DNA from 3 places in the Streptomyces sp. GS7 genome. Region 1 is predicted to be linked to each of the others. Evidence: riboswitches for the same ligand, from Rfam matches in the RefSeq annotation. Region 1 holds a riboswitch; each other region holds the start of a gene.
What was found. Region 1 has a riboswitch for cyclic di-AMP ahead of GR130_RS01445 (M23 family metallopeptidase). Riboswitches for the same ligand answer to the same signal wherever they lie in the genome.
Positions count from the first base shown of each region.

Region 1 (4,204 bases):
ACTCGCCGCCCCGGTGGCCGGGCACCCACATCGAGTACGCGTCGGCGGTATCGATGAAGTTCCCCCCGCCGGCCACGTAGGCGTCGAGCACCCGGAAGGACTCCGCCTCGTCGGCGGTCCAGCCGAAGACGTTGCCCCCGAGGCAGAGCGGGGAGACGGACAGCGAGCCGATGGTCTTGGTGGTGTGGGTCGTCATGCGTCGCTTCAGCGCCGGCGGACGGGGAGATATTCCGTCGGCGGGCGGGGAGTTACTCCGTTGGCGGAGAGGGAGTCACTCCGTCGGCGGGCGGGAGTCGTTCGCCGCCCTGCCGCCCTGCCGCCCTGCAACGCGTCGTTGCGCGCATCCCGTGGGGGCGTGCGCCCGTACGCATTCCACGGGGGGGGACGTGCCCCATACGTCAGACGCCGACCCCGTGGTCGCGCAGCCACGGCATCGGGTCTATCGGATCGCCGGCGTCCGGGCGCACCTCCAGGTGGAGGTGCGGGCCGGTGACGTTGCCGGTGGCGCCGACGCGGGCGATCACGTCTCCCGTGGTGACCTTGCCGGAGGTCTTCACCATGGAGGACAGATGGCAGAACCAGAGTTCCGTGCCGTCGTCGAGGGTGAGGACGATGCGGTAGCCGTACGGACCGGCCCAGCCCGCCTTGGTGATGGTGCCGGAGTGAACCGCCTTGACCAGTGAGCCCGTTGGCGCCGCGAAGTCCTGGCCGGTGTGGTTCGCCGCCCAGTGGTCGCCGGCCTGCCCGAAGCTCGCGGTGAGGGTGTACGAGGAGACCGGGACGACATAGCTCTTCGCCAGTTCGGCGAGGCGGGCGGCCTCCGCCGCCTGACGCTTGGCCTCCGCCGCCGCCTCCTTTTCGGCGGCAGCGGCCTGCTCGGCCGTCTTCTGGTGCACGGTCGCGTCCTTCGCAGCCTCCTGGATCGCCGAGTGTTCCGCGGTCTCACGCGCTTCCCGGTCCGCAGCGCCCTGCTGGGCATCGGCCTGCTGGAGGATCCGGCTGCGCAGCGCCTCGGCCGCGCCCGTGCCCTGACCGGCTTCGTGGTGCGTCACCCCCGCCTGGGAGAGGGGGCGGGAGGTGCCGGCGGACGCGGGCGTGGAGTCCGCTCCGGCGGCGGACGGGGCGTCCGTACCGGCGGCCGATGCCGTCGCGGTGCCCCCGCCGTCGGAGAGGAGCGAGCCGATGCCGGGCAGCGAGGCGGCGTCCGGGAGCTTGCCTGCGAGGTCGTCGGCCATCCCGCCGAGGTCGGGCATCGATATCGGCACCGGCGGCCGGTCCTCGGCCGTGGCCATCCCGCCGGCACCGACCGCCGCGATGACGCCGACGCCCAGGACCGTACCGCCGCGGGCGAGTCCGCCGCTGCGCTGCTTGGCCACCCGGTGCTTGCCGCGGACCGGGCGGACGGACTCCTCGGTGGGGTTCCACTCCTCCCAGGGGCCATCGTCCTCGACGGACGCGCCGTCGTGGGCGGCGGCGAATCCCGGGGCGCCGGCGAATCCCGTGGTGTCGGCGGGGCTTTCGCAGGTGTCTCGCCCCTCGCCCGGGTCGGGGAGATCAGCGGCGGGGACGTCGAAGCCGAGGACGCCGTCGCGGCGACCCGGACCGGCGAGGTCGTAGGCGGACGGGGCGTGTGGGGCGGGCCTGTTGGACGCCACGGGGGCGCACTCCTTTCCTTCCTTCTCGCCTACCGGGTTAGCTGACGGGTTCGGAGCAGGAAGGTCTCCTACGGGCGCCCCCTGGCGAGAGGCGTCCGATTCACCCCAAGGTGGTGGTTCCCCGGTTCCCTTGGCGCGGTGCTGCGCAATTCCAGGCAGATACGGCGGATTCGGGTGCGCCCCGTCGGGCGACCCGGTGCGGTTCTGGGCAATTCCGCACGGCTCTTCACGGCTCTGTACGGCTCTGTAGGACGGGTGCGAGCGAGCAGTTCGGAGTGGTGCGGAGTGGTCCTGGACGTGCGGGAACAACGCATTCGGGATTCGGCGTCGGCGCGCGGTGCCGCCATTGGCGACGGCTGGGACGACCGCGCTCCGTTATCGGACAGTAATAGAGACGGCGGCGGAATACCAAGCGTTCCCGCGAATCCGCACGGGTTTTGCCCACTCCCCGTACGAGCTGTGGCATGGGATTTTGGCCGCCGGCGCGGGCGCAGACCGGGCGAGTGGCCGGCGCCGCGCCGGGTGATCTTGCGGTGATGGTGTGTCAGTTGTTATGCGGAGGGATGCCCCGCGGTCACGGAGCGTGAGAGCAGTACGGTCGGATCATGGTCGTCAACGTCGTGAACACCGGGAACGCCGGGAACACCGTCAACAGCGCTCAGGCAGTGGCGAATCGGCACCGGGAGTTCTCCCGGCAACAGGCCCGGGGACGTTCCGCCCCACACGAGGAGTTGACCGCACGGATCAGCCGGGACCCCGAATTCTGCGGCCTGCTCTCGGGTTCGCTGCCCGCCGGCGACCGCCGGCACCCAGAGCTGCTGCTCGCCGCCGTGCGCTATCTCGACGGCCCGCACGCGGAGTTGGGCCCGCGTGACGAGACGGCCTACGGGCGCTGGCGCGAGTGGACGGTCCGGCACTGGGACGAGGTCCGCGCGGTGATCATGCGCCGCGCGCCCCGGACCGGCGAACCGGCCCACTGCGCCACCCTGCTGCCGCTGCTCGCCCGCCTGCCGCAGCCGCTGGCCCTCCTGGAGATCGGCGCATCGGCCGGGTTGTGTCTGCATCCGGACCGATACCGGTACCGGTACCGCTACTGCCGTACCGGGCAGGAGGCGGGCGGTTCCGACTCCAACCCGGGTCCCGGTGCCCGTTCCGGTGCCGGTCCCGGTGCCGGTGCAGGACCGGACGCCGCAGGCCCCTACGGGACGCCGTACGAGGAGGCCGGCGCCCCGGACAGCCCCGTGACCTTCACCTGCCGTACGAGCGGGGCGGCGGGCGCCGCGAGCGGCGGTACGGTCCCGCCCGGCGCGCTCCCCGACATCGTCTGGCGCGCCGGTATCGACCCGAACCCCCTCGACCCGGTCGGCGAGCCGGACGACCTCCGCTGGCTGCGGGCCCTCGTATGGCCACAGGACGCGGACCGCATGGCGCGGCTGTCGGCGGCCGTCGAGGCGGTACGGCCGGCGCCGCGCCCCCGTATCGTGCGCGGCGACCTGGTCGGCGAACTGCCCGCGCTGGCCGCCGAGGCGCCGCCGGAGGCCACGCTCGTCGTCTTCCACAGCGCCGTACTGGCCGGTCTTCCGCCCGCCCGGCGCGAGGAGTTCGCCCGGCGCGTGCGGTCGCTGCTCGCCGACCGGGACGGCGGCGGGCACTGGATCTCCCAGGAGCACCACAGCGTGCTGCCCTGGATCGCCGCGCCGGAGCACGCGTCCCTCGGCCCGGAGGACTCGGCGCTGCTGACGCTCGCGCTGGACGAGCGCCCGGTGGCCCTCACCGGACCACAGGGCCGGAGCCTGCACTGGCTCCGGTGACCCGGGAGGACTGGCCCCTGTGACCCCGGAGGACTGGCTCCGGTGACCCGGGAGGCCGTGAGACGCGCGGCGGCTGCCCCCATCCCTCGTCCCTCCAGGGGGCCGTTCCCCAGGGACCGTTACCCCTCCAGGGGCCGCTGCACCGCCAGGAGCGCCATGTCGTCCGCCGGCGCCCCGCCCGAGTGCCGGGCGACATCGTCGAGCAGCAGCTCCAGGAGGTCGTCGGTCCCGGCGAAGCGCCGGCCGCGCAACCGGCCGCCCGGGTCGTAGAACCGGCCCAGCAGGTCCCGGGCCTCGGTCACCCCGTCGGTGAACAGGAGCAGCAGCGCCCCGGCCGGAAGAAACGTCTCGTCCGACCGGTCCGGCCAGCCGGCCACATCGCTCAGCCCCAGCGGCAGCGCGGGCGAGCTGGGCATCAGCTCCCGCAGCCCGCCGTCGGGGGTGAGCAGCAGAGGGGCCGGGTGGCCGCGGTTCAGGACGCGCACCACGGACCGGTCCCCGGCGGGGACCTCCGCCAGTACGGCGGTGGTGAAGCCCTCGAGCCGGTCGGGCCCCTCGCGCCGCCCGCCTTCCCGTTTGAGCGCGCGTTCCAGCCGGCCGGCCACCGCCTCCAGCGTGGCCTCCTGCTCCGCCGCCTCCCGGAAGGCACCGATGAGGACCGCCGCCGCCTCCACGGCCTCCAGGCCCTTGCCCCGCACGTCGCCGACGATCATCCGCACCCCGTACGGGGTGTCCTGC
Region 1 covers NZ_CP047146.1:317,236-321,439, reverse strand. The annotation lists gene GR130_RS01450 (aldo/keto reductase) at 1-196, opposite strand, end outside; gene GR130_RS01445 (M23 family metallopeptidase) at 399-1,655, opposite strand; cyclic di-AMP (ydaO/yuaA leader) riboswitch at 1,667-1,811, opposite strand; gene GR130_RS01440 (DUF2332 domain-containing protein) at 2,261-3,466, shown strand; gene GR130_RS01435 (PP2C family protein-serine/threonine phosphatase) at 3,586-4,204, opposite strand, start outside.

Region 2 (4,204 bases), 7.8 Mb from region 1:
TCCTCCTCCGCACCGCGGTCCTGCTCGAACTCCAGGGCCACGGAGGCGAGTTCCTGGAGGTTCTCGATCCGGGTCTCGTCCTGGGGGTCGGTGGACGCCTGGAGTTCGGCCAGATAGCCCGTGCGCTCCAGGACCGCCTCCAGGATCGTGGCGGGGCCGGCCCCGGACTCCACGATCGTGCGCAGCTCCTCCATCAGGACGTTGAACCGCTTGACGGCGTTGGCGGAGCGGGCGGCCATCCCGTACGCCTCGTCGACGCGGCGCAGCGCCTGCGGGAAGGTGATCTTCTCGCGCGCGGAGAGGGCGTCGATCATGGCCTCGGCGCGCTCGCCGATGCCGCGCTTGGGGACGTTGAGGATCCGGCGCAGCGGGACGGTGTCCTCGGGGTTGGCGAGCACCCGGAGGTAGGCGAGGATGTCGCGCACCTCTTTGCGCTCGTAGAAGCGCACGCCGCCGACGACCTTGTAGGGCAGCCCGACCCGGATGAAGATCTCCTCGAAGACCCGGGACTGGGCGTTGGTGCGGTAGAAGACCGCGACGTCGCCGGCCTTGGCGTCGCCGGCGTCGGTGAGCCGGTCGATCTCGTCGGCGACGAACTGGGCCTCGTCGTGCTCGGTGTCGGCGACATAGCCGGTGATCTTGGCTCCGGCGCCGGCGTCCGTCCAGAGGTTCTTGGGGCGGCGGTTCTCGTTGCGCTCGATGACGGCGTTGGCGGCCGAGAGGATCGTCTGGGAGGAGCGGTAGTTCTGCTCCAGCAGGATCGTGGTCGCGTCGGGATAGTCCTCCTCGAACTGGAGGATGTTGCGGATCGTGGCGCCGCGGAAGGCGTAGATCGACTGGTCGGCGTCGCCGACCACGCACAGCTCGGCGGCGGGCGTCTCGGGCGTGCCCGGGCCGACCAGCTCGCGGACGAGGGTGTACTGGGCGTGGTTGGTGTCCTGGTACTCGTCGACGAGGACGTGGCGGAAGCGGCGGCGGTAGTGCTCGGCGACGTCCGGGAACGCCTGGAGGAGGTTGACCGTCGTCATGATGATGTCGTCGAAGTCCAGGGCGTTGGCCTCGCGGAGCCGCGCCTGGTACATCGCGTACGCCTCGGCCAGGGTCTTCTCGAAACCGTCGGCGGCCGTCCCCGCGAAGCTCTCCTCGTCGATGAGCTCGTTCTTGAGGTTGGAGATCTTCGCGCTGAAGGACTTGGGCGGGAAGCGCTTGGGATCCAGATCCAGATCGCGGCAGACCAGGGCCATCAGGCGCTTGGAGTCGGCCGCGTCGTAGATCGAGAAGGACGACGTGAAGCCGAGCTTCTTGGACTCGCGGCGCAGGATCCGGACGCAGGCGCTGTGGAAGGTGGAGACCCACATGGCGTTGGCTCGCGGGCCGACCAGGTCCGCCACGCGCTCCTTCATCTCGCCGGCTGCCTTGTTGGTGAAGGTGATCGCGAGGATCTGGCCGGGGTGGACGTGACGCTCGGCCAGCAGATGCGCGATGCGGTGGGTCAGCACCCGGGTCTTGCCGGAACCGGCGCCGGCGACGATCAGCAGCGGGCTGCCGGTGTGCGCCACGGCCGCCTTCTGCTGGTCGTTGAGCCCCTCCAGGAGCGCCGCCGCGTCGAGGACCGGGCGGGCGGCGCCGTCGCGGTAGTGCGCCTCCCTGGGCGCGGGCGCGTCGAACCTGCCGCCGAAGAGGTCGGCGGGCATCTCCTCCGGGGCCGGGCCGTGCTCGTCCTCGGGGGGCGGCGGGGGCTCCTCGTCCGAGGGCCCGAGGTCCGCCAGGAAGCTGTCGTCAAAGAGGCTGCTCATCGCCCACCGAGTCTAGGCCGCCGCACTGACAAGCGGTTGCGGAGTGGCCGATTGCGGCGGGGAAGTGAGGCGCGGAGGTCCCGGCGGCGGCCCTGCGGGGCTCGTGCGGGGCTCGGCCCCGGTTCCTTCCGTACGCGGCGCGACCGTGCACCGTACCAGCCCTGGCTCGGAACGGGCCGCCCGTAGGCGACTTCCACCGCAAGGAAACCGGAGCCACGTTCAGGTCACGAAAAGGTTTCGGGCATATCGAACATCAGCCTTCACAGGAGCCACACCGGTTGGCTACCGTCTCGCTCGGGCAGCCCGCCCTCCCCGCGAACGACAGCGTCCGCACGGGCCGCCCCCGCCGAGTCCGGCCCTGCCACCAGGCACCCGGAGCCGGGGACCCACCAGCACCACCGGGGTGAATCGATCGGTACGGCCGTCGCCAGGCGGACGTACGGACCGTAGGGCAAGCCTTCCGTCAGCGCCACCGCCCGAACCCGACAGCTAACCCGGTAGGCGGTCCACGGAAGGAGTCGCCGGCCTTGGCGTCGCATCGCAAGCCGCGAACCCACATACTCACCTCGCCCGGCAGCCGCCGCACGGCCGCCGGGCTCACCACCGCCGCCCTCGCCTCGGTGACCCTGCTCTCGCAGACCGCCAACGCGGCCCCCACGTCACCGAAGCCGTCCATCGAGGACGTCAAGCAGAAGGTCGACGGCCTCTACCAGCAGGCGGAGGTCGCCACCCAGAAGTACAACGCCGCCAAGGAGAAGGCGGACAGCCAGCAGCGGACCGTGAACCGCCTGCTCGACGAGGCCGCCAAGCGCGCGGAGAAGATGAACCAGTCCCGGCGCGAGCTGGGCACCTTCGCCTCGGCCCAGTACCAGACGGGCGGCATGAACCCGACGGCGCAGCTGATGCTCGCCAAGGACCCGCAGCAGTTCGTCGACCGCAACCACCTCATGGAGCGGCTGACCGGCCGGCAGAAGCAGACCGTCACCGCCTACGAGCAGGAGGCCGCGTCGGCGGCACGGCAGCGGGCCGAGGCGACCCGCAGCCTGGAGAGCCTCCAGCAGTCCCAGGAGTCCCTCAAGGAGAGCAAGCAGTCCGTGCAGGCCAAACTGGCCGAGGCCCGGCAGCTGCTGTCCCGGCTGACCGCCCAGGAGAAGGCGCGGCTGGCGGAACTGGAGCGCCAGAAGGAGCAGGAGGCCCAGCGCAAGGCCGCGGAACTGGCGCGCCAGCAGGCCCAGCAGCAGCGCCAGCAGCCCAGCGGCGGCGGTTCGAGCACCGGCTCGGGCTCGTCCGGCAGCAGCTCCTCCAGCAAGGCCGCGGAGGCGCTTGCTTTCGCCCGCGCCCAGATAGGCAAGCCGTACGTGTGGGGCGCCACCGGACCGAGCTCCTACGACTGCTCGGGCCTGACGCAGGCCGCTTACCGGGCCGCCGGAGTCGATCTGCCGCGGACGACCTGGGACCAGGTCAATGCCGGCACCCGGGTCTCCACCAGCGACCTCCAGCCCGGTGACCTGGTGTTCTTCTTCAGCGACATCAGCCACGTCGGGATGTACATCGGCAACGGCCAGATGATCCACGCCCCGCACCCGGGCGCCAGCGTCCGCGTCGAGTCGATCTACTACATGCCGATCTACGGAAGCGTCCGGCTCAGCTGACCGGCCCGCACTCCCCCTCCTCCCCCCACACGCCACCGCGCGGCCATCCTCCGCCTCCGGGTACGGAGCGGGATGACCGCGCGGTGAGTCGTCTCTGCGGCGGGGGCCTCAGCTGGTCCTCCGGGGCTCGGCTCCGGAGGACCGCGATGGCTCAGGTCCAGGGACTCAGGTCCAGAGGACCGCGATGAAGATGTTGAGCATCGTGAGCCCGCCGACCGCGCCGAAGAGCGGCTTGGCGATCTTCTCCTCGTCCCGCTTGACGTAGACCAGCGCCAGGATCACCACCAGGACGGCCATCTTGATGCCGATCTTGATGTTGTTGACCGGATGATCCTGCATCTGGTTCAGGCCGACCAGCGCGACGCCGGTGACCAGCATCGTCAGCGCGCCGTGCAGCATGCCCGGCACGAAGCGGGCGGTGCCCGCGCCCATCGCCTTCATCTGGGTCAGGAAACCGCCGAGCAGGGCGGCGATACCGATGATGTGCAGGGCGACGAAGATATTGATTACTACGTCCATAGTGGTGGATCGTAGCCGCCCCCTAGCACGGCCTTTCCGGCAGGGCGCCCGCAATCACCGCATCGGTCACCGCAGGCCGCTCCCGGCCGCCCGGCGCCGGAACCCCGGTCACCCCCGCACACTCAAGAGTCGGAAACGAACAATGCCGGGCAACCCGGCGCCCACCCGTGACGTGCGCGCTTAGCGTCCTCTCGCAGGCAACCGCCGGCGCACCGCCCGTCGTCGCTCACGGCTCAT
Region 2 covers NZ_CP047146.1:8,147,305-8,151,508, forward strand. The annotation lists gene pcrA (DNA helicase PcrA) at 1-1,796, opposite strand, end outside; cyclic di-AMP (ydaO/yuaA leader) riboswitch at 2,146-2,315, shown strand; gene GR130_RS35345 (C40 family peptidase) at 2,324-3,448, shown strand; gene GR130_RS35350 (hypothetical protein) at 3,614-3,967, opposite strand.
Region 2: another riboswitch for cyclic di-AMP. It lies ahead of GR130_RS35345 (C40 family peptidase); the one in region 1 lies ahead of GR130_RS01445 (M23 family metallopeptidase).

Region 3 (4,204 bases), 6.7 Mb from region 1:
ACGCCGAGGGCGCCGAGGCCGCGCTCGACCGCCTGGCCAAGCTGGTCACGGAGGGCCTGGAAGAGCTCCCCGAGACCGTCTGAAGCCACTCGAAGACTTCCGCGGACCCGCTCTCACCCGCCGGCCCGCCGGGACTTCCACCGATGCGGCCCCGCCGCGACGACCGGAAACGGTCGCGCGACGGGGCCGTTTCGCTGTCCTCGGTCCGGCACTCGGCACACAGGGCCGGCATGACGGGACCTCTGGCGCATCACGGAACCGCCGGCGAATACGGGAAGCGGATATCCGGACCGAACGACGCGGAAATTCAGCTCACGGGAAATGACATCCCGCGAGAATCAGCGACCATCTCGGGCGAAAAACGACGGAATACCGGACGCGCCTACCCATCCCCCGACACGCCCCGCGGAAATACAGAAACGCATTCCGGCCCGCACAGGAGTCATCGCGGCCCGCGCAAGAGCCTTTCCGTACCTCTTTGTATACGGCCCGCGTGTTAATTCCGCACACGCGCCGTGTTGACGGGCCGTTTCGAATCGCTCACGGCCGCCGCGGCGGGGCGCCGCAGCCGGTGCACCGGAAGGGAGCGCTCGATGTGGGCCGCCATCAGGGCACGGGCCCGTTCGGCGTCGCTCCGCGCCACCGCGTCCAGTACGGCGCCGTGTTCGTCCCAGGCGTCGGCGACCCGGGCCGTCGGCTCCACGACGTACATCCACTCGATCTTGCGCCGCAGTTGGGTGAGCAGCGCCGTGAGGCTGGAGCTGCCGGCCGCCTGGGCGAGCGTTTCATGGAACCAGCCGTCCAGTTGGCGCAGATCCGCGGGGTGACCGTGCCGGGCGCGCTCCCGGCCGAGCCGCACCAGGCCGCGGAGCACCTTGAGGTGGGCGGGGCTGCGGCGGACGGCCGCGCGGGCGGCGCCCATCGGCTCCAGGAGGGCGCGGATGTCCAGGAGGTCGGCTGCCTCCTGCTCGGTGGGTTCGGCGACGCAGGCGCCCGCGTGGTGGCGGGTGGTGACGAAGCCCTCGGACTGGAGGGTGCGCAGCGCTTCACGCACCGGGACTCTGGAGACTCCGTAACGCGCGGCGAGAATGTCCTCGATCAACCGGCTTCCCGGCGCGAGCACGCCGGAGACGATATCGTCGCGAATCGCTGTGCACACCGCATGCGCGGAAATGTGGCCTCGCATCGTCCGTGCCTCCGCCGTATTCCCCTCGAAACGCCGCCGATCGGCGCCTTTCCCTGACTCTATTCGACCAGGACGAGGTTTCCTGCGGATGCCGTGAATTTATCGATATTTTTTGGCCGATGCGGCGGAGGTCCAGTGGCCGGTGGACCGGCCGGACACCCGGCCCTGCGGAGACGGCGAGGGCGAATACGACCGGATGCGGCGGATACCGCGGAGCCCCGGCCCGTATGGGGGGCGGGCCGGAGCTCCTGGGGGACGCGCGATGCGGCGGGAAGGTCAGACGTTGACGCCGTGCGAGCGGAGGTAGGCGACGGGGTCGATATCCGAGCCGTACTCGGGGCCGGTGCGGGCCTCGAAGTGGAGGTGCGGACCGGTGGTGTTGCCGGTGTTGCCGGAGAGGGCGATCTGCTGGCCGGGGGTGACGGTCTGGCCGACGGAGACGCCGATGGACGACAGGTGACCGTATTGGGTGTACGTACCGTCGTTCATCTTGATCACGATGTTGTTGCCGTACGCACCGCCCCAGCCGGCCTCCACGACGGTGCCCGAGCCCACGGCGTGGACGGACGTCCCGTAGGCGGCGTGGAAGTCGATACCGGTGTGACTGCCCGAGGACCACAAGCCGCTCGACGCCTTGTACGGGGTGGAGACGTAGGAGCCGTCCACGGGGGCGACGAAGGTGTTGAGGCGCTTGCGCTCGGCCTCGCGGGCGGCGCGCTCCTTGGCCGCCCGCTCCGCCTCGGCCCTCTTCTTGGCCTCCTCGGCGCGCCGCTTGGCCTCGGCCTCGGCCTTCGCCTTCGCGGCGGCGGCCTCGGCTGCCGCCTGCTGCGCGTCGGCCTGGGCCTCGATCCGGCCGGCGAGCTCGTCACCCACGACGACGGCCTGCTGGAGTCCGGTGTCGTGGTGCGCCGCCTCGCCGGTGGCGGCCAGCGCGGGCGACGCCATGGAGGCGACGACACCGGAGACCGCGAAGGTGGCTATGCCGGCGATGTTGCGGGTCGTACGAGCGGTGCGGCTCGCACGGCGGTGCTTCCCGGTGGCACGGGTGAACGCCATGTACTGGCTGGTCCTTTCCTTCCCTCTCGCCTACCGGGTTAGCTGACGGGTTCGGAGCAGGAAGGTCTCCTACGGGCTCCTCCGGAGAGAGGCCCGATTCACCCCAAGGGACATGTGGGTCCCCGGCTCCCCTGGCTCGCGCCGTACGGGGACTCGGCGATGGCTGTCCGGTGCCACTGTTGTGGCGGTCTTGTGACGAACAGCCGGACCGACGCTAAACGGGACAACTTTCAATCGGCAAACAGAATCGGCTGTTTGTGCGAGACGCCACACCTCGGAAGGGCAACCAGCAGCGCGGGACGGGACATCGGCGGCACGGACCCGCAACGCGGAAGCGGGCCGGCGGTACGGACGCGACACGCGGCGTACCCGTCCGGCAAGAGCACAGTGACACGTGGAAACGGGCTGCGGGCTCGCTGCGGCCGGCGGCGGACATGCGACGGCTCCCGTGGCGGGTGACCACCACGGGAGCCGCTCTGACGCCACGTGACCAGCCGTCGCACGACGGGCAGTCATGCCGCGGACGCTAGCCGCCGACGACCGTCACCTCGCCGATCCCCAGCGCCTTGACGGGCTCCACGATCTGCTCCGCGTCGCCCACCAGAACCGTCACCAGGCGGTCCACCGGGAACGCGCTGACGGCCGCCGCGGTCGCCTCGACCGTGCCGGTCTCCGCGAGGCGGACGTACAACTGCGCCTGGAAGTCGTCCGGGAGGTGCTGCTCCACCTGGTCGGCGAGCGTGCCGGCGACGGCCGCCGCGGTCTCGTACTTCAGCGGCGCGACGCCGACGAGGTTCTGCACCGCGACATCGCGTTCGGCGTCGGTCAGCCCCTCTGCCGCGAGGGTGCGCAGCACCGTCCACAGGTCCTCAAGGGCCGGTCCCGTGGAGGCGGTGTCCACCGAGCCGCTGATGGCCAGCAGCGAGGCACCCGTGGCGCCCTCGGGGGACGAGGGTGCGGAGGACCGCAGCACCTGCCCGAAGGCGCGCACCCCGTAGGTGTAGCCCTTCTCCTCCCGCAGCACACGGTCCAGTCGGGAGGTGAGCGTGCCGCCCAGGCAGTACGTGCCGAGCACCTGCGCGGGCCACACCCGGTCGTGCCGGTCGGGTCCGGTCCGGCCGATGAGCAGCTGCGTCTGAACGGCGCCGGGTCGGTCCACGATCACCACCCGGCCGCTGTCGTCGGCGACGATCGGCGCGGGCTTCAGCGGCTCGGCGGTGGATCCGGTCCAGGCGCCCAGGGTGTCGGCGAGGGCCGCGTCCAGGTCGACGCCGGTGAAGTCGCCGACGATGACGGCGGTGCTCGTGGCGGGCCGCACATGCGCGTCGTAGAAGGCTCGGACGGCCCCGGCGTCGACGCGCGCCACGGTCTCCTCGGTGCCCTGGCGGGGCCGGGACATCCGGGCGGTGGCCGGGAACAGCTCCTTGGACAGCGCCATCGCGGCGCGCCGCGCCGGGTTGGCGAGCTCGTGCGGGATCTCGTCGAGGCGGTTGCGGACGAGCCGCTCGATCTCGCTGTCCGGGAAGGCGGGGGCGCGCAGCGCGTCGGCGAGCAGGGCGAGCGCACGCGGCAGCCGGGAGGCCGGAACCTCCAGGGAGACCCGAACGCCGGGGTGGTCGGCGTGCGCGTCCAAAGTGGCGCCGCAGCGCTCCAGCTCGGCCGCGAACTCCTCGGCGGTGTGCTTGTCGGTGCCCTCCGACAGGGCGCGCGCCATGATCGTGGCGACGCCGTCCAGGCCCTCGGGCTCGGCGTCCAGGGGGGCGACGAGGTTGATCTCGACGGCGACGACCTGCTGGCCGGGGCGGTGGCTGGTCAGGAGGGTGAGGCCGTTGGGCAGTTGGCTGCGCTCGGGGGCCGGGAACGCCCACGGCTTGGGCGCGCCCCCCTGGGGCTGCGGGTGGAAGTCCATGGTGCTCACAGGGGCGTCGTCGCGGGTGGTGGCGTCGTTCACTGCGCCGCCTC
Region 3 covers NZ_CP047146.1:7,031,230-7,035,433, forward strand. The annotation lists gene GR130_RS30535 (HPr family phosphocarrier protein) at 1-83, shown strand, start outside; gene GR130_RS30540 (GntR family transcriptional regulator) at 497-1,186, opposite strand; gene GR130_RS30545 (M23 family metallopeptidase) at 1,463-2,242, opposite strand; cyclic di-AMP (ydaO/yuaA leader) riboswitch at 2,255-2,411, opposite strand; gene GR130_RS30550 (M16 family metallopeptidase) at 2,769-4,151, opposite strand; gene GR130_RS30555 (M16 family metallopeptidase) at 4,190-4,204, opposite strand, start outside.
Region 3: another riboswitch for cyclic di-AMP. It lies ahead of GR130_RS30545 (M23 family metallopeptidase); the one in region 1 lies ahead of GR130_RS01445 (M23 family metallopeptidase).